DNA from 3 places in the Lysinibacillus sp. A1 genome. Region 1 is predicted to be linked to each of the others. Evidence: predicted binding sites of a transcription regulator. Region 1 holds the regulator's gene; each other region holds the start of a gene.
The links. Region 1 encodes LexA, which represses DNA repair genes until DNA is damaged. Its sites were predicted from a motif close to CGAACATATGTTCG; they were not measured.

Region 1 (11,268 bases):
GAATGGTCAAATTTAACAAAATAAAAGGAGAGAATGAATATGAATTTATTTCAACGTTTTAGATATACAGTAGAGGCAGACTTACATCAGTTATTTGATAAGAAGGAACAAAAAAATCCAATTGCTATGTTAAACCAGTACATCCGTGAAGCTGAAAAACAAACAGAAGAAACAGGTAAATTATTAGAACGTCAAGGACAATTAAAAGAAAAGCTTGAGCAAGAATATCAACAAAATGCAGATTTACTCGCTAAACGTGAATCTCAACTGACATTAGCACAAACTAGTGGCGAGCAAGATTTAATTGATTTTGCAACAGATGAAGTGACAGCTTACACTGCCCGTAATCATACATTACAGGCAAGTATCGAAGCAAGTACACGTGAATATTTCGAGCTAGAGCGTAAATTTGAAACAATGAAACATAAAATTAAAGACATGAAAGTTCGTCAATTACAGTTAATGGGCAAAGAAAATGTCACTCGTGCCCATCATCAAATGGATGGTATGATAGCCAAAAACAATAAAACAAATTTTGAAGATTTGGAAGCTTATATTGATAAATTGGCTTATCAAATTGACAAAGATCATGAAGTTACAACATTTGAAGCAAGATTGGCACAATTAGAAAAAAAAGCTTCAGAGGAAAGCTCTCCACTGCTAATTGAAAATAAATAACATGTTATAATGGAAGCAATGCGCCAACTCTAACCGGCGCATTCTTTCACGTTTTAAAACAGAGGGTCCCATTCCCTCTTTTATACTAATAGTAGAAAGAAGGGTGACCCTCTTGCAAAATTTCACTACAAATAAGCTCACATTTTGGGTACTATGCTTCTTTTTACTCGTTTTTATGGAGCTTACTATTTTTAATAATGGTGGCGCTTTTTGTTTATTGATTGGGGCCGTACTGCTTTATTTAAGCTTTGCTAAAAAAGTCCGCTTTTTTAAATGGACCGGCATATTCTTCATTGCGATTGCATTATTCACAATGTGGAGCCTCCGTCTATTCATTGTCATTATGCTCTTATATATGCTTTATCAATACTTACAACGAGAAAATGAACCAAAAATAGTTGGTGCTGAGCTTTTTGAAAAACTATCTACCTCGAAAAATGACTTAATTGGCACCATACCAGCACCAACAGAAGCATACAAATGGCAAGATGTGCAAATTCAACGTTTAGCAGGAGATATCACAGTTGATACGACTCAAACGATTTTGCCTGCTGGCACAAGTCTAATTACGATTCGTCAAGGGATTGGTAAAGTTCAAATCTATATCCCATATGAAATACCTTTTCGTATACACTATACGACCCTATTTGGTGAGCTTACTTGCTTACATGTGGGTCCACAACGTATTTTAAATGAAAGTGTTAGCTTTTCTGATGGAAATCCTGAGGATGCAAAACGCATTTTAATTATTCATGTTGCAACATGGCTTGGAGATTTGGAGGTGCTGCGTAAATGATTGCCTTTATCTCAAGATTATTTACCTTATTATTCATTTTAATGAGTGCTACATTCGGATTGCTTGTTGCAGTATGGGGAAATCCTGATGAGAAAACTTGGGAACCTTTATGGCGACAAAATTATGATAATTTTCCTCTCGGCGGAATTATTGTAGTCAGCCTATTTGCTCTTAGCTTCCTTTTTACCAGTTGGATTAGTATGACTGCTCGTGCCCGAGAAGCTCAAGCAACGAAAATTATAAAGCAGTTAATCGAACCTGATTTTGTGCTTTCTAAAAAGCAAGCCCTTCCGAAACCATTAAAAAAAGCACTTGTGCAAACAAGTGAATTAATAGATACACAGCGTAAAAGTCTACAGCGCTTATCCAATGAACGTGCAGAAGCTCATGACAAAATTATACAGGAACGTATCATTGCTGAACGTCAGCGTCTGGCTAGAGAATTACATGATTCTGTGTCGCAGCAATTATTTGCGGCCTCCATGTTGCTTTCTGCTTTAACGGAAAATGACGAAAATGCGACTAGCTTAAAGCAAGTGGAAAAAATAGTTCAGCAAGCACAGCTCGAAATGCGTGCATTATTATTACACTTGCGACCTGTTGCACTTCGCAATAAAACACTCGCCCAAGGCTTAGAGGAATTAATTATCGAGCTTCAGCAAAAGGTTTACTTCCATATTGAATATGAGCTAGAAGAAATGGCATTAACGAAAGCAGAAGAAGATCACCTATTCCGAATTGCCCAGGAAGCCCTCTCTAATACACTTCGACATGCCAAAGCAAGTGAGGTTGAATTGTTGCTTGTTGCACGAGATGACTTAGCCATTTTACGCATTCAAGATAATGGTTTAGGCTTTGATGTAGAGGCAGATAAATCCACTTCTTACGGCTTGCAAAATATTGCTGAACGAGCTGTTGAAATTGGCTGCACATATAAAATTGTGTCAGTCCCTGAAGAAGGAACGATTGTCGAAGTTAAAATTCCACTACATAAAGAGGAGGTCAATGACAATGATACAAGTGCTCATAGTGGATGATCATGAAATGGTGCGTATCGGCGTTTCGGCGTACTTATCCGCACAGCCAGATATTACAGTTGTGGGAGAGGCTGAAAACGGGCAAGAAGCAGTTGAGCGTGCCCTTGCCCTAAAGCCTGATATTATTTTAATGGATAATGTTATGCCCATTATGACTGGTGCTGAGGCAACAGCAGAAATTTTAGCCGCATGGCCCGAGGCAAAAATCATGATGGTGACTAGCTTTTTAGATGATGACAAAGTCTACCCTGCTTTAGAGGCAGGGGCAGTGAGTTATATATTAAAAACATCTAATGCTAAACAAATTGCAGAAGCCATTCGTAAAACAATGGGTGGCGAAACGGTATTAGAGCCAGAAGTTACATCTAAAATGATGCACCGTATGCGCCACGGCAATAATACACCCCTTTACGACCACCTTACTGACCGTGAAATGGAAGTTTTATTGCTGATGGCACAGGGTAAAGCCAATCAGGAAATTGCTGACGAGCTATATATTGCTTTAAAAACTGTGAAAACACATGTAAGCAATATTCTAGCAAAGCTTGAGGTTCAAGATCGCACACAAGCCGTTGTCTATGCCTTTCAGAACGGGCTTGCTAAATAATTTCTACATAAAAAACTGCATAACCATATGCAGTTTTTTTAATTAAACATATTTTAGAAGACTCTTGCTACGGGATGTATTTGTTCATTCCTTTAGTGATACGGCATCCAATTGCAAAAAAAATACCGCAACACCCTGCGAATTCATACGTACGCTGAGTGTTGCGGTATTTTATTAAAAATCTTATAGTGCTTTTACTTTTGCAACTACATTCTCTACAGTGAATCCGTATTTTTCCATTACAATTTCACCTGGAGCTGATGCGCCAAATTTATCGATTGCAAGCACATCACCTTCAAAGCCAGTATATTTATGCCAGCCGAATGATGCACCCATTTCAATCGCAAGACGTTTAGTGACAGCTTTTGGTAAAACAGATTCTTTGTAAGCAGCATCTTGTTTTTCAAAGCGGTCCATAGATGGCATTGAAACGACAGCTACATCCATGCCTTCAGCTTTTAATGCTTTTTGTGCCTCAACAGCAAGTGAAACCTCTGAGCCTGTTGCAATTAAAATCGCATCCGCTATTTCTTTAGTAGCAGGAGATACTGTGTAAGCACCCTTCGTTACACCTTCACGTACTGTTTCAATAGAAGCGTTAAGAACAGGTAAGTTTTGACGAGACAATACTAATACTGTTGGCGTATTTTCTGATGCAACGGCAAGTTCCCACGCAACAGCTGATTCATTTGCATCCGCAGGGCGAACAACAGATAAATTAGGCATTGCACGTAATGATGCAAGGTGTTCAATTGGTTCATGGGTTGGACCATCTTCTCCTACCGCAATCGAGTCATGTGTAAATACATACGTTACAGGAAGACCCATTAATGCTGAAAGACGAACTGCCGGACGAACATAATCTGAGAACACGAAGAATGTTCCACCAAATACATTTAAACCACCGTGAAGAGCCATACCGTTTAAAGCAGCGCCCATTGCAAATTCACGAACACCAAACCAGATGTTGCGACCAGCATAATCGTCTGCAGAGAAATCGCCTGCTCCCTTCATCGTTGTTTTATTTGAGCCAGCAAGGTCAGCAGAGCCACCAAAGAATGATGGTGTTTTCTTAGCGATAGCGTTAATCGCATCACCAGAAGAAGAACGTGTTGCAACAGATTTACCAGCTTCATACACTGGTAATTCAGAAGCGAAGTCTGCTGGTAATTCACCATTCATAGCATGTTCAAATTGAGTAGCTAACTCTGGGAATTCTTGTTTATAAGCAGTAAATTTCGTATTCCAAGCTTCTTCAGACTGAGCTCCCTGCACTTCAGCTGCAGCATTAAACGTATCATATACTTCAGCAGGAATTTGGAAAGGCTCGTGTGCCCACTCATAAGCAGCTTTTGTTAATACCACTTCATCTGTACCAAGTGGTGCACCATGTGAATCAGCTTTACCTGATTTATTTGGAGAACCAAAACCAATCACTGTTTTCACTTCAATCAATGTTGGTTTGCCAGTTGATTTTTTAGCTTCTTCAATAGTTGCGTTAATCGCATCAACATCTGTGCCATCTGCAACTTTTAAATAATTCCAACCATAAGATTCAAAACGTTTTTGTACATTTTCTGAGAATGACTTTTCTAAGTCACCATCTAAAGAAATATCATTAGAATCGTAAAGCACGATTAATTTTTCAAGTTTTAAGTGACCAGCTAATGAAATAGCCTCTGCTGCAACGCCTTCCATTAAGTCACCATCACCACATAATGCAAATGTATAGTGGTCAACGATGTCATGACCTGGTTTATTGTAAGTAGCTGCTAAATGACGCTCAGCCATTGCCATACCTACAGTCATGGCAATACCTTGTCCTAGAGGACCAGTTGTCGCTTCCACACCTACTGTATGACCATATTCAGGATGTCCTGGTGTTAATGAATCCCATTGGCGGAAGTTTTGAATTTCTTCCATTGGTAAACCATAGCCGCCTAGGTGAAGTAGGCTGTAAAGAAGCATGGAACCATGACCAGCTGATAATACAAAACGATCGCGATTATACCATTTTGGGTTCGCTGGATTATGGCGTAATTGTTTTGTCCATAGCGTATAAGCCATTGGCGCTGCCCCCATTGGTAAACCTGGGTGACCAGAATTTGCTTTTTCAATAGCATCGATTGACAAAGTTCGGATAGCATTAATTGCTAATAAATCCGCATGTTGAGTCATTATATTGTGACATCCTTTCTCGTCCTATAATTGTTCTTCTACAGTTTAGTCAACATTGCTTTAGAAAACAATGCTTTTGTAATACTATTTGTATTTTCATACATACTTTGTTGAATTGTGTCACATTAATTTAGAAATTTATTTTTTTTCGCTTGTCTTACCTTCTCAGGCGTGACATCATTTCCTTCTGCATCAACCACTTTTACGTTTTCAATCGTATCACGCATTGTTGCTCTAAATGTATCTAAGTATTCCTTACGAAGCGCTGTTCGCTCCTTTGCCTCTTCATCCGTTAGTTGACCACTTTTCGCTTTAGCAGAAAGTTCATTTATACGGTTAATTTTTTCTTTTGATAACATCGTTACACACCTTTCAGTACATACCTTATTGAACTCAGTATGCAAAGTATAGCACGGTTTCCCATTAAATGCAGTTATACCAGCCCTTATTCAAGCTGTTGAAATAAAAAATACATGACTTCCAGATGTTTGAAGTGTATAAATATTATATGGAAGGAAAAATTTAACTATATATTGGAGGATATACATGTGAACGTGACAACTAAGCGATTACTCATTCGAACATTTCAAGAGCAGGACTGGGAAGCTGTTTATAGCTATACTTCAGATGAAAAAGTGATGCACTATATGCCTGAGGGTGTTTTCAATGAAGAACAGGCAAAGAAATTTATTGCAGAAAATAGTAACGACAAAGCAAAACATTTTGCTATTGTTTCAAATAATTGCGAGCAAGTGATTGGTCATATCGTTTTCCATCCTTGTTTCGGCGATCATACTTATGAAATCGGTTGGGTACTAAATCCAGCTTATCAAAATCAAGGCTTTGCTTCTGAAGCTGCCCGTGCTGTATTAGACTATGGATTTAATGAAAAGAAACTTCATAGAATTATTGCAACCTGTCAGCCCGAAAATATCGCTTCCTATAAAGTTATGGAAAAGATCGGAATGCGGCGTGAAGGATATTTTAAAAAGTGTATACCATATGGGAAGGAATGGTGGGACGAATACTATTACGCAGTTTTACGTGAAGATTGGAACAATTTATTAGAAGGTTAGAAGAACGTTAAACACTTGTGAAAATGCGCGCCTATAAACATTGTTGGGCTCTGGTTAATGATGTATGATCCAACCATACAATTTAGCTTGACTAACTTTTGAAGAAGAGCTATTGAGGAGGTATGTTTCGATGGCAAAATTTCATCCTGATTACATGATTACTATGAAAGATTTTGTAAAAGAACACTCAGTCCTATTACGAAAACAAACGCAAGACGTTGCCATACCAGTTCCCTTAGAGGACCGATATATATTATTATCTATGCTTCAATATTTAAAAAACAGCCAAGACCCGATTTTAATAAAAAAGTATAAACTCCGTCCTGGTAGTGGCCTCTCTGCCAATCAAATTGGCGTTGATAAAAGAATGTTTGCTGTATTTTTTGAGGATCACGACCAAAAACACGAAATGATGTTCATAAACCCAAAAGTAATGAGCCATTCTATTAATATGATCTATTTGCCTGAGGGGGAAGGGTGTCTGTCTGTTAATCGACCTGTTCATGGTTTTGTACCAAGATATGAACGAATTAAAGTAAAAGCCTATAATATTGATGGACAGGAATTTATGATGTCTTTAAAAGGCTATGAATCTATCGTTGTACAGCATGAAATCGATCATTTAAACGGCATTATGTTTTATGATCGAATTAATAAAGATAACCCTTTTGAACTACCCAAAAATGTTATTATCGAAAGCTTGTATTAAAAAAATTAGCGGGCTATATTATTTGCCTGCTAATCTTTCTTGATGCTCTTGGAATCGGCGATGTACGGTTGCCTTACTTACCTCAAAGCCTAGTCCTCTAAGCGTAATGGAAATTTCCTCAAAGGTAAAACCACGATTACGTAGCTTCACAATTTCATCAACAGGCAGTTCTTTCCGCTCCTGACCATGTGGATTGCCACGATTGGATAGATTATTTTCAGGGCGATAGCCATTTTCCACAGCACGACGCATACCTCTGCGAATTTTTGCATTATGGATTCTACGTTGATATTCTTCTACAATTGCTAAAATCTCTAGTAGCATCGTATCCATTTCGTTTAATTGGACTGGTCCTGCATCACGCATCGAATAAACATCTGTTGCTGATTTTTGTAATAGATGCAATACTGCCATTCTTGCATTTCCACGACCTAAACGAGTTTCATCTTGTACAAAAAGAGCTTTTATTTCCTTCTCTTTTATAAAATCAAGCATTTCCAGTAAGCCTTCGCGTTCAACATCATAACCGCTATGCTTATCTTTAAAAACACCCTTTACTTCATAGCCTTGCTCTTTAGCATAGCGCACTAATTCTTCTTGTTGGCGCTCTAATGAGGAGCTTTGCGTTTCTTTTTCAGTACTTACTCGGCAATAGACAACAGCCGTCATTTGATTATTTTTCATTGTTCGTTTCTCGCAATTTCAATAGTTTTGATGGGACTGGCTTGATCACTCAAAACTGGAATGACTAGAGATTTACCTGCCACGATTTTAATGTCTGCTAACTCATTTTCTGATTTGACAAGCTTAATCCAATCTTCTTTACTCATTTTACCACGGTATTGTTCTGCTAACGACCACAAGCTATCCCCATGTTCGATTTGAATTTCAGCGTAATTAACATCCCCCGGATCAGTGATGTAAAGGTAACTTGCTAAGAGTAAGCAAGCACCTAATAATATAGTGATATGTGTATTTTTCTTTAACCATGTCATCATTATAACCTCATTTCTAGAATGTTTGTTCGGAATGTATGTTCTCATAATAAAGCGAACAAACGTTTTTGTCAAACACTTTTCGAACCTATGTTTGCATACGTGTTCGCATTCTGTTATACTATCAAATAAGAAGATTGATATTAGAAAAAAGAGGTGAGCAATCATGAAAAAAGTATCGAAAAGACAAGAGGACATATTAGCGTTCATTAAAGACGAGGTACGAGCTAAAGGGTATCCGCCATCAGTCCGTGAAATCGGGGAAGCTGTTGGACTTGCTTCAAGTTCAACTGTTCATGGTCATTTGGCTCGATTAGAACAAAAGGGTTTTATTCGTCGAGATCCAACAAAGCCACGTGCTATTGAAATTCTTGAGCCTGAGGAATCTATCCAAAAGCAACATGTCATCCATGTACCACTTGTAGGGAAGGTTACAGCAGGTTCTCCTATTACAGCTATCGAAAATATTGAAGAGTATTTCCCACTGCCAGATACATATGGCACGAGTGAGGATCAGTTATTCATGCTAGAAATTATGGGTGAATCGATGATTGAAGCGGGAATTTTAGATGGTGACTTAGTGATCGTAAAGCAAAAGTCAACAGCCATTAACGGAGACATTGTTGTAGCCATGACAGCTGAGGATGAAGCTACTGTAAAACGCTTCTTTAAGGAAAAAAACCATTTCCGCTTACAGCCTGAAAATTCTTCAATGGAACCGATTATCGTCGATCAAGTATCAATTTTGGGACAAGTTGTTGGTCTTTATCGCCGTGTACATTAATTAAATGAGGGTTTGAGGATTGTGTTCCTTCACTGAGCATATATCCTCTTTTTTACGCAAAAAAAGAATCCACAAACTATTGGATTCTTTTTACAATGACCTCTCTATGCCTCTTTTTTAAATTTCAAACTTGCTTCAACAAACGCTGCAAATAACTTTTGTGCATGCTGATCTCCCGCTATAGCCAATTCCTCTGGGTGCCACTGCACAGCCAAACAGAATGGTAAATCCTCGTGCACCACTGCTTCAATAATGCCATCACTTGATTTCGCCGCTACTTTTAAATTCTCCGCTAGTACATTCACTGACTGATGATGAAAAGAATTGACGGCAATTTTCTCTTGTTCCAGAATAGTAGCTAATAAATTCTCCGCAATAATTTGTACATAATGCGTTGCTACTGACCTACCAGCTTGTTGCATATGTTTGATTAGCTTCGTACTATAATGGTCACTATCAATGTCCTGATATAACGTCCCACCTAATGCAACATTTAATATTTGGATACCCCGACAAATGCCGAAAATAGGCATTTTCCGTACAAATGCAGCCTCAATTAATGCTAATTCCACGGCATCTCTAGCTGGATGAATTTTACCTAGCTTTGGTGAAGGCTCCGCTCCAAATAGGAAAGGATGTACATCATAGCCTCCAGAGAGCAATAAGCCATCTGTAAGGGCTAAAATTTGAGCAGCATCTTCCTCCACACCTAACGGAATAATAAGGGGGATACCGCCCGCCTCAATAACACTTTTGCTGTAAGCAGCATTTAAATGAGCTGATAAATCATCTTCTACAAAAGCTGTAATTCCAATAATCGGCTTCACTTGATTCCCCTCCACAGAATTGAAGATTAAACACTTACCAATAACCTAAATACCAATTGATGAACGAATCTCCGTAGAAATAAACAATCGTAGCGGCTAATGCAATAGATGGACCAAAGGGAATAGGTGTTTGTCTTCCTTGTTTACGCTTTAATAAGACAACTATTCCGATTATCATACCAATGAAAGCGGCAAAAAATAAAGTCAACAGCGTATGAATAGTGCCGAGAACGAGACCAATTAAAAAGAAGAATTTAATATCTCCCCCTCCCATTCCACCTTTCGATAAAACCGCAATACTGTATAATATGCCAAAACCAACGAGTGCACCCACTAGGCTGTCCCACCAAGGTGTTAAAGGTGACAGTACACGTCCTATGACCAAAAAAGGCAAAAAGAATAATAGAATCTTATCTGGAATTAACAGATAGGTAAAATCTGAAACAACTATAATGACTAACAATGAGATAAACGATAAAGCTACTATAAATTCTAAGCTCCAGTTTAGCTCCAAATAAGCAAAGGCAAATAATCCCCCAGTTAACAATTCTATCGCTGGATATAGCCAAGAAATTTTAAAACCACAGCCTCGACATGTTCCTCTTAAAAACAGATAAGACAATACTGGCACTATATCAAGAGCCGTCAATTGTCTCTGACAGCTCGTACAATGGGAGGAGGGATATACAAGAGACTCCTTCCGCGGCACACGTAAGCCAACTACATTATAAAAAGAGCCAAAGACTAGACCAACTAGAAAAATGATAATTGTATAAGCCATTTCCAAATTTATGTCCTCCTAAACCAATAGGCGCCCATACACAATAAGTATGATGCGCCTATTCATATAATTATTGTAGTCTTGCTCAGCAATCCACGTATCGAATGTTATTCAACAATGGACATTGATAATGAGAGATGTATTTGAAGAATATTTCATAAAAGGTTTGAAGTCATACGGTACAAAAAAAGAAGGAGTAGAGTAAGAGTAGTATCAGTTTAGCACAATATAAAAGAGATTCCAAAAATCATTGGAATCTCTTCAATTTATTTCCTCAGCAACCTACCTGACAACAGCATGCCAATGCCACCAATTGTTATAAATAGAACAGCTCTAATTAATAAATCAAGGGCTGATAAGTCAAAGAAAATAAGCTTGATAAACGCAATGACTAAAATAACAAAACCTGTAGTACGAAGCGTTTTTAAGTGTTGCGTGGAACTAATCCATAGCGAAATGCTCGCTGTGAGGAATAATGTAATCGTTGTAAGAGCTATACTTAGCTTCCAATCAAGTAGATGACTATACGTAAATTGATGAACTAGCCCCCAGATTGAGATCATTGTGAGTACGACACCTGAGCTAACAATAGTGTCTACATATTTCCCCATTCGCTCTTCATACAGCCGATATATACGACCCTTTACTAGAACGTCTACAATAATCGCCATAATTACCGCTATATAAACTAATCTGGTCATCATATTTAAGCTATCCATCATAGAAGGCTTTGTACTGATCATCAAAGATAATACTATAAAGAATGCTCCAAGGACAGGTGTTAATGCGCGCCCTTTGAA
Region 2 (11,268 bases), on a different contig from region 1:
TTGAATAACCCCATAAACAAATGACAATAAACCAATCAATAAAATCATCCAAGAAAAATAATTAGGCTGCCTTTGTTTAGTCCGTTGTGATTTGGCAGCACGCAATTGCTCAAGCCTCCGCTTTTGTTGAGGCCACTGTGCTAAAATATGTTCTTCTTCCTTTGTTAATGACTCCTGCTTTAGCCTTTGCTTTTGTTGCGTTATGGCGTCTAATTCTTGATGGATTTGCTCTAGCGAACGTAAATGAAACTTTAGCTCATCCTCCGCCTCCTCCAGCTTTTTTAATTGCTGTTGAAATTGCTGTTCCTGCTGTAAGGATACTGTTTCTCCAAGGAGAATGTTCTGTGCCTCTTTTTCTTGCACACCTAATAAACGAAACTGCGTATCAATATCTTGCTCCAGCATAAAGAGATCATCTCGTAAGTTTTTCTCCTTCACGATCAACTGATGCCATGTTGCCTCCTTTTGCATAAGGCGGCCCATTTCAATTACGGTTTGCTCATTCACAGTAGCTAGCACTTTGTCCTGTAGCAATTGATATTGTTCTTTTAATTGCAGCAACTGCTGACTTTCGTGTAAAAGACGGTCCTTTGCTTGTTCATATCGTCTTACTCCTTCTGCTGGAAATTGAACATATTGATCATCCCCTAATGCTTGCTGCAACATCTGTTGTTGCTTGATAAGAGGCAAGGCCTGCTTTTGAACCGTTAAGTATTGCCATTGCTGTTGTTGCTTTTTTTGTGTGTCATAAAGTTTCTCTAGGTTTTGCTCAAGGAGTTGCAATTGTTGTAATTTATCCTCAAATGTTTGGATCTTACCTTGCTCGAGTCTAATCGTTCGCTCCAATTGCTTTAACTGCTCAATTTTTTGATTAATTACTGGAACTTTACCTGTTTTCTTAAATAACTCGTTCGCCTCTTTATCCATTTTTTTCTCAAGAGCAGACAGGTGCTGGATACCTGTTGTACCAGAGGAGAGGAGAAGATGTGTTAATTCCTCCTCTGACATTTTTTCAATGCCTTGAAGCTCATGCAATGAAAAGGAAAAAATAGATTCAAAGGATGCTCTAGAATAGCCATATAAAAGCTTAGCTAACAGCTCCTCCTGTCCCGTTGTACCATCTTCAAGATAAACAGTAACATCACCTGCAGCCTTGCCTTTCACACGCTCAATAATGCATGAACCATAAATAGGGTGTAATAGTGTCAGTTGACCACCAAACTTCGTCGATACTTTTGGTTCATATTTGCGCTGTGTCTGCTGCCTTGTTGGAAAGCCAAAAAGCATCTGTAAAACAAATTGCTGAATCGTTGTTTTTCCTGCCTCATTTAATCCATAAAAAATTGTAACGCCTTCATTTAAGGGAATTGTCAGGTTTTCATGCTTACCAAAGCCATAAATTTGTAGTTTTTTGATTGTTAGCATGTGCATCACGCCCTTTGAATTTCTTCCGCCAATAGTGACTGTGCGTTGTGCGTTAAATTCTTTATATCCTTTTCAGATAAAGGCTCGATCAGCCTAGCGCCACCAGCATACTGGTATAAGTCTTTTAGTATATCCTTCCAGTCAGTACTATCCCATTGCTCCATTAAACTTACGACTGATTGCGTAGCAGCAGAATATTCACCTTGAATCGAAGGTTTTTGTAACACCATTTTTTGTACCCAGCACATTGGCTCAATCCCTTCTTCTGCCTCTCGTATGGTCTCCAGCCATGCGTCCACCGTCGCATGCTCAAACAAGGCCTCTGTTTGCTCATCAATATTTTTTAAATAAAGCTCCACTACCGCCGCTCCCAATGAAGTTCTATTGACAGCAATTGCTTCCTCGCATCTTTTAAGTAATTCATTAGCATGGACGATATTCGTACAATCCACCTCTATCGTGTTATAAACAATGGCGGAGGTAGGAATAAAATCAAGTTCACGTGCTGTTTGCGATAAAGTTACATCATAGCAACCTTTAATTCCTTGTTCTTTACGATGACGGCTTTGAATATTGCCTGGATAAACGATTGGAGGATTTTCATGTAAGAGCTGTCGTTTATGAATATGCCCCAACGCCCAATAATGATAATTCCTTTCAAGTAGCTGCTGTTTTGTAAATGGAGCATATAAGGCGTGTGAAGTATCGCTAGCCTCACTGCCATGTAACATGCCAATATGAATTGCATGAGAGTCTTGAGCGATTGGATAAGTATCAATAACCGACTCCTTTAAGTGGCGTTCACTATAGCTGAAGCCGTATATACAAACTTCCTGACCACGGATTTTCAACTGGACAACACTCGTCTCAGCCGGTAATTCATAGACATTGCTTGGTAAAGAAAAACGTGTCCAGGTTCCTTTTAAATGATCGTGGTTACCATAGCTAATAATTACAGGAATATTGTGTTGAAAAAGTTTCTCCATTGCCTCTTGAAATTTCCTTTGGGCTTGTAAACTGCGATTTTCACCATCGTAAATATCTCCGACTATTAATAAAAAGTCGGGCTGCTCCTGAATGGCCTTTTGAATAATTTTTTCAAAAGCATCAAACGTACTTGTTCGAATCTCCTTCAAAATGTGTTCAGGTAAGCCAAATAAACCCTTAAATGGACTATCTAAATGTAAATCTGCCATATGGAAAAAACGAATTGCTGACATCCAATCACCCCAACTATAGATAATTCCCACCTCAGTTAGTTACTACAAACTACCAACCAAAGCAGTCATATGATTACAAAACCGAATATTTGTTCTATTTTATCATACTTCCCTATTTATGAAAAATGGTAATGCTTAAAAAAAAGTGTCGACTTACTTTTTCCACAATTTTCGTAATTTATCAAATAGTTTACTAGTTTTACCGTGAAGTTTATAAATCTTCTATGTATAATAGATATATATTTAAATAAAAGGGTGGGGTTTGTATGGAGAATTACCGTTTCACAGCTTTCGAAAAAACAGGGGAAACATTGTTTGATGAAACATGGACATTTGAAAATGATGATGCTGCTAAATTAAATGGCCAACAACAAATTGAAGAAAAAGGTGTTGCCAACAAAACTCATCGTCTTGTAAACGCTTCAGGTAAATTAATTTTATTCCATGTTTAATAATTGAGAAAAGGCATGTAGGATATCTACATGCCTTTTCTTATTTTTATTTCCCTACAAAGACAGGTGTTCTTTTCTCTACAAAGGCATGAATTCCTTCTAAATGATCTGTCGATTTACGCATAGTTGATTGACCTTCCGCTTCCATTGCAAGGATATTTTCGAGCTGTGCTAAATTTTGAGCGTGTAAAATTTTTTTTGTTGTAATCATAGAAGAAATAGGTGAGGCAAGCATTTTACCAACAAGCTGATCTGCCATTGCAAAGACAGTACCATCTGGGGCTATATAGTCGATTAATCCTGCATCTAATGCTTCTTGTGCTGTAAGGACCTTACCTTCCCAAATCATTTGTTTCGCTTTCACCGTACCGACACGTTCCTTCATAAAGAAGTGACCACCTCCATCTGGAATGAGTCCTATGCCTATGAAATTCATAGCTAGCTTACTCTTTTCACATGCCACAACAATATCTGCCCCTAGTGTTAAACTAAAGCCAAGTCCTGCCGATGCACCATGAACTGCCGCAATGACGATCATTGGTAGCTGATAATAGGCCTTAACGATGCGTGTCAGATATACCATCGCTTCATCAATATTTAAAGGCTTATTTGAATCAAGCATCGCCTTAATATCGCCTCCAGCAGAAAAAACCTTCCCTTCTCCACGAATAACAAGTACTTGTATATCTTTTTCCTGTTGCAAAGCCTCAAAGCATTCAGCGAGTTCTCGCATCATAACGTCATCCATCGCATTCATCGCCTGAGGACGGTTCAAAGTTAACGTTGCACGACGATCTAACATTTCTAAAGTAATCGTTGAAAATTCCATCTCCATTACCCCCAAATATGAATAGTCATTCACTATGTACTATTCGTGTTATTTTATAAAACTCCTTCTCCGCTAAACAAATTCACTTTGGTTATGCTATATTAAAGGACGAATATTGTTATAAAGGTGGTTACACATTTTGACGCATAAAGACTATCGTATATTACTTTATTATAAATATGTTACGATTGAAGACCCTATAGCATTTGCTGAAGAGCATTTAGCTTTATGTCAAGACCTCGGACTTCTTGGCCGCATTTTAGTTGGTAATGAAGGAATTAACGGAACTGTTTCAGGGACTATTGAACAAACAGACGCTTACATGAATCATATGAAGGAAGATCCTCGATTTAGCGATATTATGTGGAAAATTGACGAAGCTGATGGGCATGCTTTCAAAAAAATGCACGTTCGCCCTCGCCGCGAGATCGTTCACTTAGGTTTAGAAAATGATATTAATCCTTTAGAACTAACAGGGGAATATTTATCTCCTAAGGAATTTATGGAACAAATGCAAGAAGAAAATACGATCATTATCGATGCACGGAATGACTATGAATTCGACCTTGGTCATTTTAGAGGCGCTATTCGACCGGATATTGAAAATTTCCGTGACTTACCAGCATGGATGGAAACACATAAAGAAGAATTTGTAGATAAAAAGATTTTGACTTACTGCACAGGTGGAATTCGTTGTGAAAAATTTTCTGGTTGGTTAAAACGTGAGGGCTACGGAAAAAGTGTTGGTCAATTACATGGTGGAATTGCCACATACGCAAAAGATTCCGAGGTAAAAGGTCAACTCTGGGATGGGCAAATGTTTGTTTTTGATCGTCGTCGCAGTGTGCCAATCAATCAAGTGGAGCATGTCGTTATCGGAAAAGATTATTTCACAGGTGAGCCTTCCGAACGTTATACGAACTGTGCAAACCCCGAATGCCATAAATTAATGCTATGTGAAGAAAAGCATGAAGACTTTTATATGCGTAGCTGTTCTGATGAATGTCGTCGTGCCAAACGTAACTTCTTCGTTGAGGAGCATGGCTGGACAGTAAATCAAATCGAAGACCAAATCGCTAAAATCTTAGATGTCCAAAACGCAAATTCATAATAGACACCACTCTATTACTTGGCGGCAAAAAGAGCATCGTTTATGACGATGCTCTTTTTGTACTGGCATTAAACTTCTGCTAAAAAGCGTCCTACCTGCCTACCACTAAATATACAGCCACCAACAAACGTTCCTTCTAAAGCGCGGTAGCCATGAACACCACCGCCTCCGAAGCCACTTACTTCCCCAGCAGCAAATAGTCCTGGAATAGGCTGACCATCCATCCCTAACACTGCCCCATTTAAGTTTGTTTGTAAGCCACCTAAGGTTTTTCTTGTTAAAATATTTAATCGTACCGCAATTAAAGGCCAATTTTTAGTGTCTAAAATTTTATGTGGCTTAGCAACACGTACTAGCTTATCCCCAATATAATTTCTAGCACCGTGAATGGCGTTCACCTGTAAATCTTTTGTAAACTTATTATCCATTTCTCGATCCCTTGCTAAAATTTGTTCTTTAATTTTCATAAAATCGAGTAAATCATTGCCTGCTAGTTTATTCATTCCATCTACTAGTTCTCTTAAATCATTTGCAATCACAAAATCCTCACCATGATTTTTAAAGGCTTGGATTGGAGCAGGTGGTCCGGGCATGATCCTTTTTAAAACATCACCAATGCTTTTGTTTGTTAAATCAGGATTTTGTTCCGAGCCAGATAGAGCAAATTCTTTTTCAATAATTTTTTCTGTTAAAATAAACCAAGAATAGTCATAGCCTGTTTTTTGAATGGTTTCTAGTGTACTGAGTGTATCGAATCCAGGGAAATTAGGCGCATGAAATCGGTTACCTTCTGCATCAAACCATAAGGAGGAGGGGCCTGGCAATATTCGTATTCCATGATTAGGCCAAATCGGATCCCAATTTTTTAATCCTTCTGTGTAATGCCACATACGATCACGATTCACAATACGTCCCCCTGCATGCTCTGTAATTTCCAGCATTCTTCCGTCTACATATGCAGGAACACCACATACCATATTCTTAGGAGGAGTCCCTAATCGTTCAGGCCAATTTTTTCTCACTAAATCGAAATTCGCCCCGATACCCCCACTTGCCACAATAACGGCTGCAGCCTCATACGAAAATTCTCCGACTCCTAATCTTGAGCTTTTTTCCCCTCGACTGATAAAGGTTTCTGCTAGTACTGTTCCACTTATCCCCATAATCCTGCCGTCTTGCTGAATAAATTCATCTACACGATGTCGTGGTTTAAATTCAATATAGCCATCTTTTATGGCCTTTTTGACTTTATCCACAAATGGCTTAACAATGCCTGGACCTGTTCCCCATACAATATGAAACCTCGGCACAGAATTTCCGTGTCCACCAGCTAGAGAACCACCCCGTTCTGCCCAGCCAACAACAGGAAAAAATTTAATCCCCTTCGACTTCAACCAATCATATTTTTCACCCGCAGCAAAATCGACATAGGCCCTCGCCCATTTATATGCCAAGGAATCCTCATCTTCTAAACGATCAAAGCCTGCTGTCCCTAACCAGTCCTGCCATGCCAGCTCCTTACTATCCTTAATGCCGAGCCTTCTTTGTTCAGGAGAATTTACTAAAAATATGCCACCAAAAGACCAAAATGCCTGTCCCCCTAATGAATTTTCAGGCTCTTGATCTACTAAAAGTATTTTTTTCTTTGCATCGACTAACTCGCAGGCTGCCACTAAGCCTGCCAGTCCGGCACCAACTATTGCAACATCGTATTTCATTACTACACCCCCAAATCAATCATCCTTAATTTAAATTCTTCTCTCATAGTCTATTTACCTTCTAAAACTCAAAGTTTTGTCTAAAATGTGACAAGGCAAAATGTTCGTTTTCTTTCATGAAACAAACTAGTTCTAACATAGAACAATTAATTAATCCCATTTAATTGCCATATAATATTTTCGCTATAAACTTCATGGAACCTTGATACAATCAGTCTTTTTAAATATCGTTAACGCTTTCATTGTACACTCCTAAAAGACGAACATTAATAAAATATAATACTAAAAATGTTCGTATATTAGTATTTTTCAGACTTTTGAAGTCAATTTTTTTTTAGTTTTTTAGAAATATCATTGACAAAGGTGAACAATAGGGATTATGATGTTAACAAATTTAATCATAAAAAATATAACGACGGAGACACACTAGTCGAAAGAAAATCCAAAGAGAGCTGATGGTTGGTGCAAATCAGTGATTTCTACGATAATAGTTCCACTCCTGAATAGTTAAGCTGAACCATTTAAGTAAGCTTATCCGTCTCATGCACGTTACGCATATTGCTAAGACTGCAAGAATAAGTTTTTCTAGCAGTGATTAAGGGTGGTACCGCGAACCAAGTTTATGTAGCCTTTCGCCCCTTACAACACAATAACTGTGTTTGTAAGGCGTGAAAGGCTTTTTATATTGCTTTCGATTCGGAAAGGAGATTGTTTGCATGCTGTAAGATGTTAGAATTTTACAAATTCCAGACTATCGTAGATAAAACCACTATTAACATTTATTAAAAAGGAGCTAATAATAATGATTACTGCCACAAAAACAATTAACGTATTTATCGCTGACCCACTAAGTGAGGATGGGATTTTCCCATTACGCCAGGAACAAGATTTAGATTTAAACATTATCGTAGACACTGGCCTAGCACCAGAAGAATTAATCGCTAAAATTGCAGATGTAGACGTGTTACTTGTTCGTTCACAAACTACTGTGACACGTGAAGTAATTGAAGCGGCAAAAAGCTTAAAATTAATTGGTCGTGCTGGTGTAGGTGTCGATAATATTGACCTTGCTGCTGCCACTGAGCATGGTATTATCGTTGTCAATGCTCCAGATGGTAACACAAACTCAGCTGCTGAGCATACAATCGCCATGATGACATCACTTGCACGTCACATTCCACAAGCTTTTAATACATTAAAAAATGGGAAATGGGACCGTAAATCTTATGTTGGAGTAGAGCTAAAAAACAAAACTTTAGGTGTTGTAGGCTTTGGCCGAATCGGTGTTGAAGTTGCTTACCGTGCAAAAGGTCAACGTATGAATGTGATGGCATATGATCCTTTCCTAACGGATGAGCGTGCAAAAGAATTAGGTGTCACAAAGGCGACAGTGGAAGAAATTTGTGAAGCAGCTGATTTCATTACTGTACACACACCACTTCTTCCAGAAACACGTAATCTTATTAATAAAGAAAAGTTTGCGATGATGAAAGATGGCGTACGTATCATTAACTGTGCACGTGGCGGTATTATTAATGAGGACGATTTGTATGAGGCTATTGTAGCTGGTAAAGTAGCAGGTGCTGCACTAGATGTATTCGTATCTGAACCAGCGACAGACCATAAGCTGCTTACTTTACCTCAAGTAATCGCAACACCTCACTTAGGTGCATCTACAATTGAAGCACAAGAGTCTGTAGCTGTTGATGTATCAAATGACATTATTAAATTTTATAAAACAGGTACTGTAACAAATCCAGTGAATATGCCATCTATTCCGAAAGAGCTTCTTGCACAAGTTGAGCCTTTCTTTGAATTAGCAGAAAAGCTTGGTTCATTCTTATCACAAGTAACAACAGAGCCTGTAAAAGAAATCAACTTATCTTATGCTGGGGATGTAGCAAACTATGATGTCCGTCCATTAACTTCAAATGCATTAAAAGGTTTATTAGCTAAAAATCACGGTAATCATGTGAATGATGTCAATGCTCGCTATCTGTCTGAGCGTATTGGCATGAAAATTATCGAGCATAAAACAACAACGGCTAAAGGCTTTACAAGTTTAATTACAATTGAAATTATTACTGCAAATGAAACACATACCGTAGCTGGTACCTTATTAAATGGCTTAGGTGCACGTATCGTCAAAGTAGAGGACTATGTTGTAGACGTTATTCCACAAGGTCATCTTCTATATATTAAAAACACTGACAAACCAGGTGCCATTGGTCGTGTAGCCACTAAACTTGCAGAAAAGGAGATCAATATCGCCACTATGCAAGTTGGTCGTGCCCAAGTTGGTGGGACAGCGGTTATGATGTTAACGATAGATAATGTTGTAACAGATGAAGATTTAGCATTTGTGGCACAGCTTGAAAATATTGATGAAGTAAAAGCTATTAATTTATAATAAGCAAAACGAAAAGCAGGGAGTTTTACTCTCTGCTTTTTTGAATATTCTTTAAAGGGTAAGCTAGTGAGCATCGTGATATTGGTGATAGCTTTTCCATTCATACGCTAAAATATAAAGTATTCCAATCAAAAAAATGTACTGCATCCGTGAAGGAGCAGTACATTTCTTTAAAGTTTTTCCACTAGTTGTAATAAGTCTGTCAAAGAGACTATCTCATACGTAGGTGTCACTTCTCCATTGGCCCTATTATTTTCGCGATTAATCCATACGTTTCGCATCCCTACACGAGAGGAGCCTAAAATATCAGTATTGAGATTATCGCCAACCATAATTGCCTCATCTGCTGTAATACCTACGCTCTCCATTACATGCTCAAAAATAGAAGCGTCAGGCTTTCCTTTTCCAAAGTCTCCTGAAATAATAATATGATCAAAGTACGGAGCTATTTCTGGCGTAATTTCCAACTTTAAATTTTGCAAACTAGGTGCGCCATTAGTAAGTAAAACAAGCTTGTACTTGCCTTTCAACTCGTCTAACACAGGAAATGTATCTTCATATAGAAATGGGGAGGCTTTACGCTCAGCTACAAAGCGTTCTCCTAGTTCTGCCCCGAATTTTTCATCCTCTATACCAAGAGCAGCTAAACCTTTTGTCCATGCTGCCGCACGATAGCCTGGAACAAGTGCCTTCATTGTTTGGAAAGATTCAGTCGGGTCATCAAATGTTCCCCATAGTCCTTCGAAAGGATTAATGCCAATTAATACGGTATAGTCGTATGTTTCAAAGCCTTCGTATAACGCACGAGCCTCTTGACGAACTGCTTCCTCTAGCTCAGTAGAATTCACATTATGTATCGTAGCAGCATAGTCACATGTTTTTTCAAAAGCAGTTTTTACTGATTTTTTATCCCATAGTAATGTATCATCTAAATCAAAAATAATAGTATTTATCGCCATTTTATCCGTCCGCTCCTAGCTTCTGATTAATACTATTATTTTAGCATATTTTCAAAATATTTAGGATAACAAATTATGTCCAATTCCTCTTAAATTCCATCCGTTTACAGGGCTTTTCTGATTCAAAATAAAAACAAGCTGCGGATAACTTCCTCACAGCTTGTCATCTACTATTTATTGATGTTTATGACGTAAACGGTCCATTAAATTCTGGATATCAGCTTTTTTTTGTTCTGTTTCTTCCCTTAAAATTTCAATATGGTAAATGCCATCGATTTCTTCTATCTGTACACGATCCCCAACAACGACAGGCTTATTCATAGCTGACTGTAAAATAATAATTTGTTCTTCTTCCTCAGGATACTTTAAAAAAACAGCATAACCGTCTTCCATACGATCTAAAGTATATTTAGTCGAGCTCACTAACAAGTTCCCCTTTCTCATTCCGTAATTGCGCAGCATCTCCATCGTTTAGCCATATCTGTTTAGTGGTCCATTTTAAATAATTATCCCCTTCACGAGCATTAGCCCCGCTAGTAACATAAATGATTTTACCAGGCTGTAATGATAGATTAGGAAAATTAAAAACTTGATTTCCTTCCAGAGAAATAAGCTGCCAATTGTTTAACGAAACAGCTTGTTGACCATTATTTTTAATGCCTACAATTTCTGTTACTAAATCTTTGCTGACGACCTCAACAACTGTGGTAGGTAAAACAGTGGATGGAGTTTTTGGAGTTACCACTCTGGAAGCTTCCTTTCCATTCACCGTGTAGTTTACCCCATCCGTTGCCACGATAATCGTTCCTGATTCAGCAGTAGCATAGATGTTACTGCCCATTGCTTGCAATCGATCCACTACTTCTGCATGAGGATGCCCATATTTATTATCTTCACCATAGCTTAATATAGTGACTTCTGGCTTCACTGCACGAATGAATTCTTCTGAGCTACTTGTATTAGAGCCATGATGTCCTGCCTTCAGAATAGTGGCTGTCACATCATTTTGCATCATTTCTTTTTCTAATGCTATGCCCGCATCCCCCGTTAATAAAAAGGATACGTTGCCATAAGCTACTTTTAAAACAATCGAAGCATCATTATTATCCGTAGCATGTTCATTTGCATTTAAAACCTTCACCGT
Region 3 (11,268 bases), on a different contig from region 1:
TACATAATTTATAAGAGGGATAATAAACACAAATCATTGAATTTTCAACGGTTTCTTTAATAGGGGTTTGATTACTTCTTATGGGAGAACTGAGAGCTGGTTCTTCGATTGTGAGTTCTTCGGCTACTAATTCAACACCATAAAATAGTAATAAAAAATAGCATACAAATCCTACTATTCGCAAACAATCACCTCGTAAAATAGTTATTGTATGTTATTATGTATGGTCGAATTCATCAAAATATAAGCAAAAAATCGAAATTTTTCTCTCGAGTAAACGAAATTTTTATGAAATGAACTCTATGAAAAAAAGGTATTGTCAATAAATTTTTCATGTGCTACTATAGCTAAAGTAAATATTTGAACTGTATAACCTCAATAATATGGATTGAGGGTCTCTACCAGGAACCATAAAATCCTGACTACAAAACTTTGTTTCATTTTTGTAGTCAGGATTTTTTTATTTTGATGCAGCCCATGATGTTGATATAGAAATGTCTGCTGAATCAAGCTCATGTAGCCTCAAACATATGTTACAGATTTTGCAGTAGAGCTAATGTGGCAAGTTCTTCTACAAAATCTGGACAGGGATATCATGGCTGATGAAAAATCTCCTATAAAAGTGAAAATGTAACGAAGGGGAGATTTCAATGAATTGGAGAGTTTATATTCTTGCGGTGACTACCTTTGCAGTAGGTTTAGTTGAATTAATCGTAGGTGGAATCCTACCAAATATTGCAAAGGATTTGAATGTTTCTTTAGCAACAGCAGGGCAATTAATCACTATTTTTGCACTTGTTTATGCGATTTCAGCGCCTGTTCTACTATCTTTGACAGCTAAGGTAGAACGAAAACGCTTATTCCTTATATCCTTATTTATTTTTACATTAGGTAATTTAATGACCTTCTTTAGTACAACGTTCACCGTTGTCCTAATTGCCCGAATTTTTACAGCGATGAGTACAGCATTAGTCATCGTTCTATCATTAACGATTACAACGAGAATAGTAGAGCCTAGACACCGTGCGAAAGCATTGGGGCTTGTTTTTATGGGCGTAAGTTCTGCACTTGTTATCGGTGTGCCAATGGGAATTTTTATTACGGAAGCTTTCGGTTGGAGAGCCGTATTTTTAGGCATTAGTATTCTTTCAACAATCTCAATGGTTTTAATAGCTTTGTTATTAGACAAAATGCCAATCGGGGAAGTCGTACCACTGAAGAAGCAAATGAAATCATTGGCGAATTTAAAAATCCTTACAGCACAATTAACGACTTTGTTTATGCTAGCAGGTCATTATATGCTCTACGCATATTTAACACCCTTTTTAGTAGAAGCCTTTGATATGAATGCTTCATGGATTAGTATTTGTTATTTAATATTTGGTATTGCCTCTGTCAGTGGTAATGCTGTAGGTGGTTGGGTGAGCGATAAAATCGGGACAAATAAAGCCCTTATTTTAATCGTCTCTACATTTGCGCTTGTCTTGTTTTGTATCCCTTATACAGTCATTGCCTTACCGGTCTTTTTACTGTTTACCGTTTTATGGGGAGCATTGAGCTGGGCTTTAACACCGCCATTACAAAATTATTTAATTGAAGCAGATCCTCAATCATCCGATATACAGCAAAGCTTAAATACCGCTGCGCTTCAAATCGGGATTTCCATCGGCTCAGCGCTGGGTGGTGCCGTATTTGCCTTTACTGGATCTGTCATGCATTTAGCAAGTTTCGGAACTCTATTAGTTCTCTGTGCTTTAGGATGTGCTATCTTCTCCATTAAAAGAGCGCCTGTCTCACATGAGCATTCTGCGGATTACTCATCAGCGCAGCATCATTCATCATAAATGGTGAAATTATCCAAAAGTAATCCTGCTATAGCAGGATAATAGCAGCCTGATAGCGAATGTAAGGATAGAGGAGGTTGGTAATAGATGCAAGTAGATTTAACCGATTTTCAAAATGCCAAAGTCATTGCGACGATTGATCAAACTTTTTATAGAAATGTAGGTGCTATCATATTATATGAAGAGGATTCACACACATTATCTGTACGAAAATTGACTCGGAAAACAGTCGATCATTTTATACCAACAGACGAACTCGAACACTTTACATTTGCCTCTCATGCAGATGCCATTAAGTTCACGCACAAGCTTACGCGCATGAGTGCCTTGGATTACTTATTAGTGGCCCATAAAGAGAGACCCATACAATCATAACTGCTTTTATAAGCATTGGGAAAGTAAGCCATTCCCAGTGCTTTTTTTTGTCTAAGTGAATCTATTTGAGCTTTCTCTATAAAAATTAATTTCTCACTAGTTTATTATCATACTCTAGTTAACTATGGAATAGATTGTTGTAGTTAATGAATTTCACACAGACTGATGAAGTTTGAGATTTTATGGTGCCTATTATTTTCCAGAAAATAGTATGTGACCTTTAAATCTTGTGAATGGAAGGAGAACCCTATGACTGAATATCATCAACAATCGTCTACTGAAGTCATGAAGATATTGAACGTCACCACAGAAGGCTTGACCGATGGGGATGTTCAAAAGAGGCAAGAAGTCTATGGCTATAACGTATTAGAGGAAGGTAAAAAGACTAGTACATGGGCTGTTTTTATGGGCCAATTCAAAGATTTATTAGTCATTATTTTATTGGTCGCTGCCTTCGTTTCCTTTCTACTTGGAGAGGTAGAAAGTACAATTGTCATCATGATTGTTGTTTTTCTAAATGCTATTTTAGGCACGGTGCAGCATGTTAAAGCTGAACAATCTTTAGACAATCTGAAGGCGCTAACCTCGCCGATTGCCAAAGTAATGCGTAATAATCAGCTTATGGAAATTCCCTCTGAGGAAATTGTGGTGGGGGATCTTCTAATGCTAGAGGCTGGCGATTACATCAATGCAGATGGCAGACTATTGGAAAGTCATAATTTGCATATCAATGAAAGTTCTCTTACCGGAGAATCAATTGCCGTTGCCAAAAGTACTGACCCTATTCGAAAAAACAATGTTACGATTGCCGATAAGAAAAATATGGTGTATTCAGGTAGCTTCGTGACCAATGGACGAGGCATTGTAATGGTTACAGCTATCGGGATGCAGACTGAAATCGGGAAAATTGCTAATTTACTCGATACGGCTAAGGAAAAGAAAACACCTTTACAAATTAGCCTGGATCAATTTGGTGAAAAATTAGCATTAGGTATTACAATCATTTGCTTAGCCATTTTTACAATTGATCTGATTCGTGGACGAGCATTAGTAGAATCCTTTATGTTTGCGGTATCTCTAGCTGTCGCAGCTATTCCTGAGGCTTTGAGTTCCATCGTTACAATCGTCTTAGCATTTGGTACACAAAAGATGGCGAAGGAAAATGCCATTATCCGTAAGCTTTATGCGGTAGAAAGCTTAGGAAGTGTATCTGTAATTTGTTCTGATAAAACGGGTACTTTAACAGAAAATAAAATGGTTGTACAGGAAGTTTTTGTTGATCAGAAAAAAATTCCTCATGATTGGCTAAACCCAACAAATTTAGTGGAAAAAGAACTGATGGTAAAGGCACTTTTATGTAGTGATGCTGTCGAGCGTGATCACAAGGAAATTGGTGATCCGACAGAAATAGCGCTTGTGAAATTAGGAAAGCATTATGGCTTAGATGAATTGATGATTCGCGAGCAATATCCAAGACTAGCTGAAATTCCATTTGATTCGGCACGAAAGCTTATGAGTACTGTAAATAAAATAGATAAACAGCCTGTTATGATTACTAAAGGGGCATTGGATGTTCTCTTGCCTAAAGTGACTAGAATAAAAACGGCAACAGGCATTTTTGAAATGACAGCTCAGCATCGCCAAAAAATCGAAGCGGTCAATCATGATTTTTCGAGGAATGGTTTACGGGTGATAGCCATTGCCTACAAAGATGTTTTACCGCAGCAAACAATTGATACAAGAGTAGAAAGAGATTTAATATTTGTTGGCTTAGTGGCTATGATGGACCCACCAAGAAAAGAGTCCAAAGAAGCTGTAGAAAATTGTATTAAGGCAGGCATTAAGCCAGTTATGATTACGGGTGACCATAAAATTACGGCTACAGCGATTGCCCAACAAATTGGGATTTTAAAAAATCCAGAAGAAGCCATTGAAGGACATGCTCTCGAAAAATTCACAGATCAAGAGCTACAGGAAAAAGTAGATGATTATTCTGTGTATGCGCGTGTTACACCTGCTCAAAAGATTCGTATCGTCAAAGCGTGGCAGGATAAGGGTCATGTTGTCGCGATGACGGGGGATGGCGTCAATGATGGGCCAGCACTGAAACAAGCAGATATCGGGGTGGCAATGGGAGTGACTGGGACGGAGGTCGCAAAAGATGCCTCGTCAATGATTTTAACAGATGATAATTTTTCTACGATTGTTAAAGCGATCGCCAATGGTCGTAGCATCTATACAAATATTAAAAATGCCATTTTGTTCTTATTATCAGGAAATGCGGGTGCTATATTTGTAGTGCTATATGCCACAGTACTCGGCTTACCTGTTCCTTTTGCACCCGTCCATCTATTATTCATCAACCTATTAACAGATAGTCTTCCAGCAATCGCAATCGGATTAGAGCCGAATAATAAGAAAACGATGAAGGACAAGCCTAGAAATGTTCATACGCCTCTATTAAATAAATCGTTTACGACACAGGTGGTGCTAGAAGGAATTTTAATTGCCATCTCTACCATCATTGCTTTTCAAATTGGATTATCAACTGGCGATACATTAACGGCAAGTACAATGGCGTTTACAACACTTTGTTTATCAAGATTAGTGCATGGCTTTAATTCCAGAGCTAAACAATCGATCTTTACGATTGGTGTCTTTTCGAATAAATATGCATGGATTGCATTTTTAATCGGTGTCCTAAGCTTGCACATTGTATTGTTTATGCCAATGCTAACAACGGTTTTTGAAGTGGCTCCATTAACAATTGCCCAATTAGGCTTTATTTATAGTCTATCCGTGTTACCGTTCCTCGTAAATCAATGGTATAAGCTCCTGTTTGTAAGAAGTCGATAGAAGAGAATTGAATGTTAAAACCACCTACATATAACGAGTAGGTGGTTTTGCTATTGTTTAATAGTAAGCTTAAAATGTACAAAAAACACACTATTAAAAGTAGATTTAATAATGTGCAATGTAATAAACGATTAGATCGTTCAGCCAACCATTTTTATTGGGCTGGTGCTAGAAGCCAGCCTTTAATTTTACTCAGTTCAATCAATTTAGACCCAAGTATAGCATAGCGAATATGGAGTTCCCCATATTTGGCAAGATGCTTTTTCTTTACTGACAGTTCCAATGCTTGGCTTACAGCAAGTAATGAGGAAGCAATATTCATAGATAAAATGGCACTAATTTCACTATCATTAATGATGGATTTTCCACGTATATCCGTCATTTTCATTTTACTGTAGGCCATAGTTGCAGTGGGGGCAAGAACCCCATTTTCCTTTAATAATAATGTCAGCTGTTTATTTTCCTCTTTTAAACATTGAATGAATTCCAAAATCATAATCTTTAATTTTTTATCTCGGGTATGGTTAAAAAAGGCATGGCTTGAAGCAATATAGCTTTGATTGACACCGAGCTGCGACCAAAGCCTAAACATCTCCTTAAATTGTAATGATGCTAGTTTGTCATTTATCATCGTTATTGTGACACTTCCTAACTCCTAGTATTTATCTAAGATTAGGATGGAACAGTTTATGACATTCTATTCATCTTTTACAATAAAAGTTTAATACAAGTGGCATTTTAATAATAGGTGCCATACGGATACATATTTGGGGAAGGGTAATGGTATGGATATGGATATGGGTATGGGGTTGGGTATGGACATGGTTTCATGGATGGCTTCTTGTGCTTGCATGAAGAATTATCGGTTGCCGATTCCACTCGATTACAGCCTTTTGGTGGCCCAATATAAGTAGATGGAACAATCGGTGCAATGGTTTTCTTCCATTGTTCCTCATCTAAACAATAGGTATGCGCCATAATATTGGCAGGTGTAAATTTCAATATATCGGAGCCTAAAATTACCTCTGGTGTTGGAGCGTCAAAGATAGCAAGTAAATGGGTGTTATCTTCTGTGGCAATCTCATAATGCCACCAGCCTTGTGGGATATTGGCTACTTGCCCAGGCTTAATCGGGTAGTTTTGAAGTTTTTTTGTAAAGGGATTTAATAGGGAAACCGTTGCTGCACCAGAAATACAATAGACAAGCTCAGCTGCATTTTGGTGATAGTGTGGCTCAATGACATTGTCTTTACTTAAAAAAATATCCAGTAAAGATGTATTTTCTAATGTATTTAATTGTTCTACGCCAAGGATATTAATGTAATTTCGTGCATCTTTTTTAAAAAGCGTACTTTTGTTGACATCAAATTTGAACTCTGCAGAAGGCGATGTATAATCGACATTTGTGTTAATACTTACATCCTTTCTCACTAAAATTGTGATATTCATCATCATCACAGATTATGATTGAAATGTTTATAGACTTATACAAATGCCTAGCGTTCGTTTAGAACTCTTAGCAAGCTTGGACTAGAGGAATTGTATTAAATTACCACTCCTATTAAAGAACATATGTGCGTATAATAAAATAGAACATATGTTTTGTTTTGGGGACGGCGTGGAAGTCTTAGCAAAGCAGACATGACTGTCAATGTTGAAATTTTCTCGCAAACGTCCCCCATAACTAAGCTGAAAGGGTGAGACAAGATGATGAAAGATCGAGGAGCTATGAAATGGACATCGATGATGCTTCCAGAGCATTTACTGCTTTTGAAAAAGTGGAAGCAAGAGGTACTGACAGAACCACCACGGGAACGTGCAGAATGGGAACTGGAGGAATTACAGCAAACCATCACACGTGCATTAACAGGACGTAACTATATTATGTTAACTATTTGGGAAGAGGCTAATTTTGTGCAATATGGTGGCATTATTAAAGAGATGAATGAGATGGAACTATTGCTAGAAACGATTACAACAACGAAACATATTGCAATGAAGTATATTTATGCTGGCTATATTGAGGTGGATGGCAATAGTGGTATTTAATGCAAAATCGAGAGGGTGAATTTAGTGCCTAATAATGAAGGGTACGAATGACAGCGGATGACAAAGTCACTCATTTGAACATCGAAAATGAGTGACTGTCTCCTTAAAGGTGCAATTGCATCACTATTTGCTCACCAATTGGTCCCATTCGTCTTTCACCATTATCTTCAAAACCTACATTGAGATACAAATTCTGCGCAGCAATGTTTTTGTGATTTACCACTAACACTACTTCGTTAAATTCTTTAAATTCATGCTTGACAAAGTCAGCCAGTAAAAGCATTGCTTTTTTTGCATAACCCTTACCTTGCTGTTTATGATCCATAGATAAAGCGGTAAGTAACATCGCCTGTGGATTGCTAGAGTATTCCTGTACTCTTTCAGTTGTATGAAGTACGAAAAAACCAACAGGTATTTTATTACTTAAAATCACAATAGGGTACTGTCCCACTTTTTCGATAGTAATCTCTTTTGGTAAGGCAGTAAATTGGTGCTGTTCTACGGGCAGTTCAAACTCATTTAACTGGTCTGCATAGTCTTCTGAAAAATGTACTAATTCAATGTTAATTGTGTCTTGCATAAACAAGCCTCCTTTTTTATTATTGTATATGCAGAACAAACGTTCGTCAAGAAGGCTTGTTTAATAATCAGGCAAGCTGGCGTTCTTTTGCTTTATAAATTACCAAAAAATAAAATAAAAGAAATACTCACAATTAGAATCAGTGTTAAAGCCATTGTCACAATACCCCTCAGCAAGGTCGCTAAATTCCTGACATCTTTCATTCCGACAACACATAGGTAGAAGCATACGATTGACAATAGCAATGTTAGTGTCAATGGGTGAAGGTGGACATAGGTGACAAAAAAGTCTTTTAAGGAACCGGACAGAAAAAATAATAGGATGCAACCTAAAGATAAAATAAAGGACCAAAAATTTAAATTAATGCCCATTTGTTTTCCTCCTCTCTACTAAAACGATAGTTCTAGAAATTCTATAATAGAGTAAAAGGATGCAAAAAGAGGCCACTTGGATGAAAGTGACCCCTAGAACCAATAAAGGAGTGTCATGTAAAGTAGAAAGAACTTTACAATACTATTATTATGTTAAGTTATCATTTGGAGATAGTTATCTATCTTCTATGGTGTAAGAAATATATTTTATTATCTCATAACAGGTTAGAATTGGGGAAGGGGGAATAAAAAAGGCTTTAAGCTTTTTCATCATTAAAAATAAACAGAAGCTAAAGCCTTCATATGACCATTAGCAAATGAAGCTTGCACCAACAATCATGAGAAGAATGAATAGAACAACGATGAGCACGAAAGTTGAGCTGTTACCACTGCCATCATTTCCGCCACAATGAAATTACCTACATTTCCACAGTATCCCACAAAGGATACTCCATCTCTCCATATCAATTGTATGTATAAGATTCAAATGGAGGAGCGATCATCATCCAAGTGACTATTATTAAATGGTGCCATCAAAAAAACATCCTACACGGATGTTTTTAATATAACGGCTGCTGCATTTGACAAGGTGGAAAACCATTAACATCTTGAATCATATGAAAATCATACTGCTTTAAAGCAAATTGGCTTTGATACAAATATTCGAGAACAAGAAGCTTCCCACCTGAAACGCCACAAAGAACACCAGATGTTCCTTGCCCATTCGTCAACGAAACACCGACCGGTTGCCCGATTAAATAGTAAATTTTATGTTGCCAAGGCACTATTGCCACTCCCTTCAATATAATTATATGAATGTAATGGTCAAAGGTGTATAGGGGAATGCCTAAGGTGGAATCACTTTAAAAGTGGACTATCAATTACGTCATTCATATATTGGTTTATATGCTATAATGTGGATATAAAAGGGTGTTTTGAAAGGGTGATGATTGCGTGAGGAAATATATGATGTTTGCATAGCAATAGCTATGGCAATAAAAATATTGAACATAGCCGTTGCTTTTCCTAAAAAAATCTACACATTTAGGAGTGCAACATGAGCTATAAAAAAGCAAAGCATATTTTACCTGAAGAGTTGTTAGCGGCCATTCAAGAATATATTGATGGAGAATATATTTATATCCCACGGAAAGAACAACATAAAATGAGCTGGGGATCTCGTACCACTATAAAAGCTGAATTGGATTTGAGAAATGCCAATATTTATCATGATTTTTTATCTGGAATGGTTAGAGAAACGTTAGCTGAAAAGTATTATTTATCACTAAAGAGCATCCAGAGAATCATTTTAAATGAAAAAAGAAAAGCAGCAAATCAACAGTCATTGCGGTTTTAAATCGCGATGGCTTATTTTCTTTTATGAAGGAATATTGAGGTTTGATCAAAGTTAATAATCAGCTATATTACAGGTATAACAAGAATTACCAAAGGGGAGAGAGCTATGAATTTTACAGAATTATTGGGTATGTCATTTCCGACCATCCAAACAGAACAAATTCGATTAAGAAAATTAAAACGAGACGATGCGCCATCATTATACAATTATTATTCTAATGAAAACGTCTATCGTTATTTGGATTGGAATGGTCCAGAATCCATTGAAAGAAGTATTGAGGTTATTCATTTTTGGAATGAGGGCTTCGAAAAAGGCTGGATAATTCGTTTTGCTATTGCTGATAAAATGTCAGATGAGGTGATAGGCACTATATTTTTAAGTGAATTTGAAGGTAAACGGGCTGAAATAGGTTATGAGTTATCAGAAAAATATTGGCATAAGGGTATTATGTCAGAAGCTATGAATGAAGTATTGGCAATTGGATTTAATCAGTTAGGGTTAGTGAGGATACAAGCCATTGTTGCTGAAGAAAACATAGCATCAAGGAAGTTATTAACCAAATTCAATTTTAAAGAAGAGGGCTATTTAAGACAATATGAATGTCATAGTGTGACTGGCGAATGTAGAGATATGTTGATTTATTCTTTACTACGGAAGGGATAACAGCGTAGAGAAAGCCGATAGAAGAGTATTATGATCGCCAAAAACTACGATGTAAAGCTGGGATAGCGTTGAACAAAAACATCTTGGGGGCGATGTTAAAGTTGCTATCCCGCAATTAATGTATGTTGTTATAGTTATGAACATAACCACTGTCAATAAATTGCAAAGTAAATGAAATAAAGAGGCAAAGTTGAATCGTTAACATCTTTTTTGAACCATCTATAAAAAATCTGAAAAGAGCAATTAAAAAAACTCAGCATACAATTACATGTTGCCTGAGTTTTCTTTACGAGCTACGAATGGGTGGATTCTCCGCCATCCACATGTAAAACCTGCCCCGTTACATGTCTAGAATCATCCGACGCTAAATAAACGAATGTAGGGGCCACCTCAAAGGGCTGTGCCATTCGGTTAAAAAGATTTCCTCCGTGCAATGCGTTTTCGTCAGAGGAAAAACTGGAGGGAATCAGTGGTGTCCAAATACGACCTGGGGCAATAGCATTGACGCGAATCTGCTTTTTAGCCATGCTCTTGGCTAAAGAACGAGTCCAGCCGACGACAGCTGCTTTTGTGGCAGAGTAATCGATTAATAATGGCTCCCCAGCATAAGCTACAACTGAAGCGGTACCAATGATGGAGCTACCAGCCTGTAAATAAGGGAGGGCTGCTCTAGTCGTATAAAAATGCGAATAAATATTAAGCTTAAACGTTTCATCGAATTGTTCATCTGTAATGTCAGTCAGGTCATTTTGTTGAAACTGAATGCCAACATGGTTACATAATATATCTAAGCGTCCAAACGTATGAATGGTTTCATAAACAATCTCTGCACAATGTTTTTTTTCACGGAGATCCCCAGGAAGGAGTAAACATTTTTTTCCTAGTTCCTCAATTCTATTTTTAGTTCGAGTAGCGTCCTCATGCTCATCTAAATAAGCAATTGCTACATCGGCCTCTTCTTTCGCAAAGGCAATCGCAGCAGCTGCACCCATCCCACTATCACCCCCAGTAATAAGGGCAACTTTCCCTTTTAATTTTCCACTACCTTTATAATGAGGGTTTTCAATGATAGGCTTCGGCACCATTAAGCTTTCGAGACCTGGTTGACGAAGCTGCCTTTGTTCAGGTTGGGTAAGAGGTACTTCTTTATATTGCGTAATCTTTCCATAGACA

Region 2: PI85_RS01600 (DNA repair exonuclease) is a predicted target of LexA. The motif match lies at 2,728-2,741, and genes of this name have one in related genera.
Region 3: PI85_RS08070 (YolD-like family protein) is a predicted target of LexA. The motif match lies at 6,641-6,654, and genes of this name have one in related genera.

Annotation. Positions count from the first base shown of each region.
Region 1 covers NZ_JSZM01000012.1:584,599-595,866, reverse strand. The annotation lists gene PI85_RS12380 (hypothetical protein) at 1-24, shown strand, start outside; gene PI85_RS12375 (PspA/IM30 family protein) at 40-678, shown strand; gene liaF (cell wall-active antibiotics response protein LiaF) at 791-1,474, shown strand; gene PI85_RS12365 (sensor histidine kinase) at 1,471-2,511, shown strand; gene PI85_RS12360 (response regulator) at 2,486-3,118, shown strand; gene tkt (transketolase) at 3,302-5,296, opposite strand; gene PI85_RS12350 (DUF896 domain-containing protein) at 5,422-5,655, opposite strand; gene PI85_RS12345 (GNAT family N-acetyltransferase) at 5,845-6,372, shown strand; gene def (peptide deformylase) at 6,503-7,081, shown strand; gene PI85_RS12335 (recombinase family protein) at 7,100-7,765, opposite strand; gene PI85_RS12330 (LysM peptidoglycan-binding domain-containing protein) at 7,762-8,079, opposite strand; gene lexA (transcriptional repressor LexA) at 8,243-8,860, shown strand; gene PI85_RS12320 (gamma-glutamyl-gamma-aminobutyrate hydrolase family protein) at 8,965-9,687, opposite strand; gene PI85_RS12315 (A24 family peptidase) at 9,722-10,474, opposite strand; gene PI85_RS12310 (DUF2339 domain-containing protein) at 10,735-11,268, opposite strand, start outside.
Region 2 covers NZ_JSZM01000002.1:10,705-21,972, reverse strand. The annotation lists gene PI85_RS01605 (AAA family ATPase) at 1-1,425, opposite strand, end outside; gene PI85_RS01600 (DNA repair exonuclease) at 1,431-2,645, opposite strand; gene PI85_RS01595 (YhzD family protein) at 2,912-3,097, shown strand; gene PI85_RS01590 (enoyl-CoA hydratase) at 3,144-3,926, opposite strand; gene PI85_RS01585 (rhodanese-related sulfurtransferase) at 4,066-5,037, shown strand; gene PI85_RS01580 (FAD-binding dehydrogenase) at 5,106-6,755, opposite strand; T-box leader at 7,159-7,398, shown strand; gene serA (phosphoglycerate dehydrogenase) at 7,558-9,165, shown strand; gene PI85_RS01570 (HAD family hydrolase) at 9,336-10,124, opposite strand; gene PI85_RS01565 (DUF3006 domain-containing protein) at 10,299-10,547, opposite strand; gene PI85_RS01560 (MBL fold metallo-hydrolase) at 10,534-11,268, opposite strand, start outside.
Region 3 covers NZ_JSZM01000011.1:59,807-71,074, reverse strand. The annotation lists gene PI85_RS08100 (hypothetical protein) at 1-184, opposite strand, end outside; purine riboswitch at 346-445, shown strand; gene PI85_RS08095 (MFS transporter) at 651-1,844, shown strand; gene PI85_RS08090 (hypothetical protein) at 1,932-2,219, shown strand; gene PI85_RS08085 (cation-translocating P-type ATPase) at 2,469-5,075, shown strand; gene PI85_RS08080 (DUF3231 family protein) at 5,230-5,706, opposite strand; gene PI85_RS08075 (cupin domain-containing protein) at 5,814-6,530, opposite strand; gene PI85_RS08070 (YolD-like family protein) at 6,783-7,124, shown strand; gene PI85_RS08065 (GNAT family N-acetyltransferase) at 7,228-7,704, opposite strand; gene PI85_RS08060 (hypothetical protein) at 7,797-8,075, opposite strand; partial or broken gene PI85_RS25210 (YjcZ family sporulation protein) at 8,386-8,490, opposite strand; gene PI85_RS08055 (hypothetical protein) at 8,636-8,860, opposite strand; gene PI85_RS08050 (CD3324 family protein) at 9,133-9,432, shown strand; gene PI85_RS08045 (GNAT family N-acetyltransferase) at 9,538-10,095, shown strand; gene PI85_RS08040 (SDR family oxidoreductase) at 10,389-11,268, opposite strand, start outside.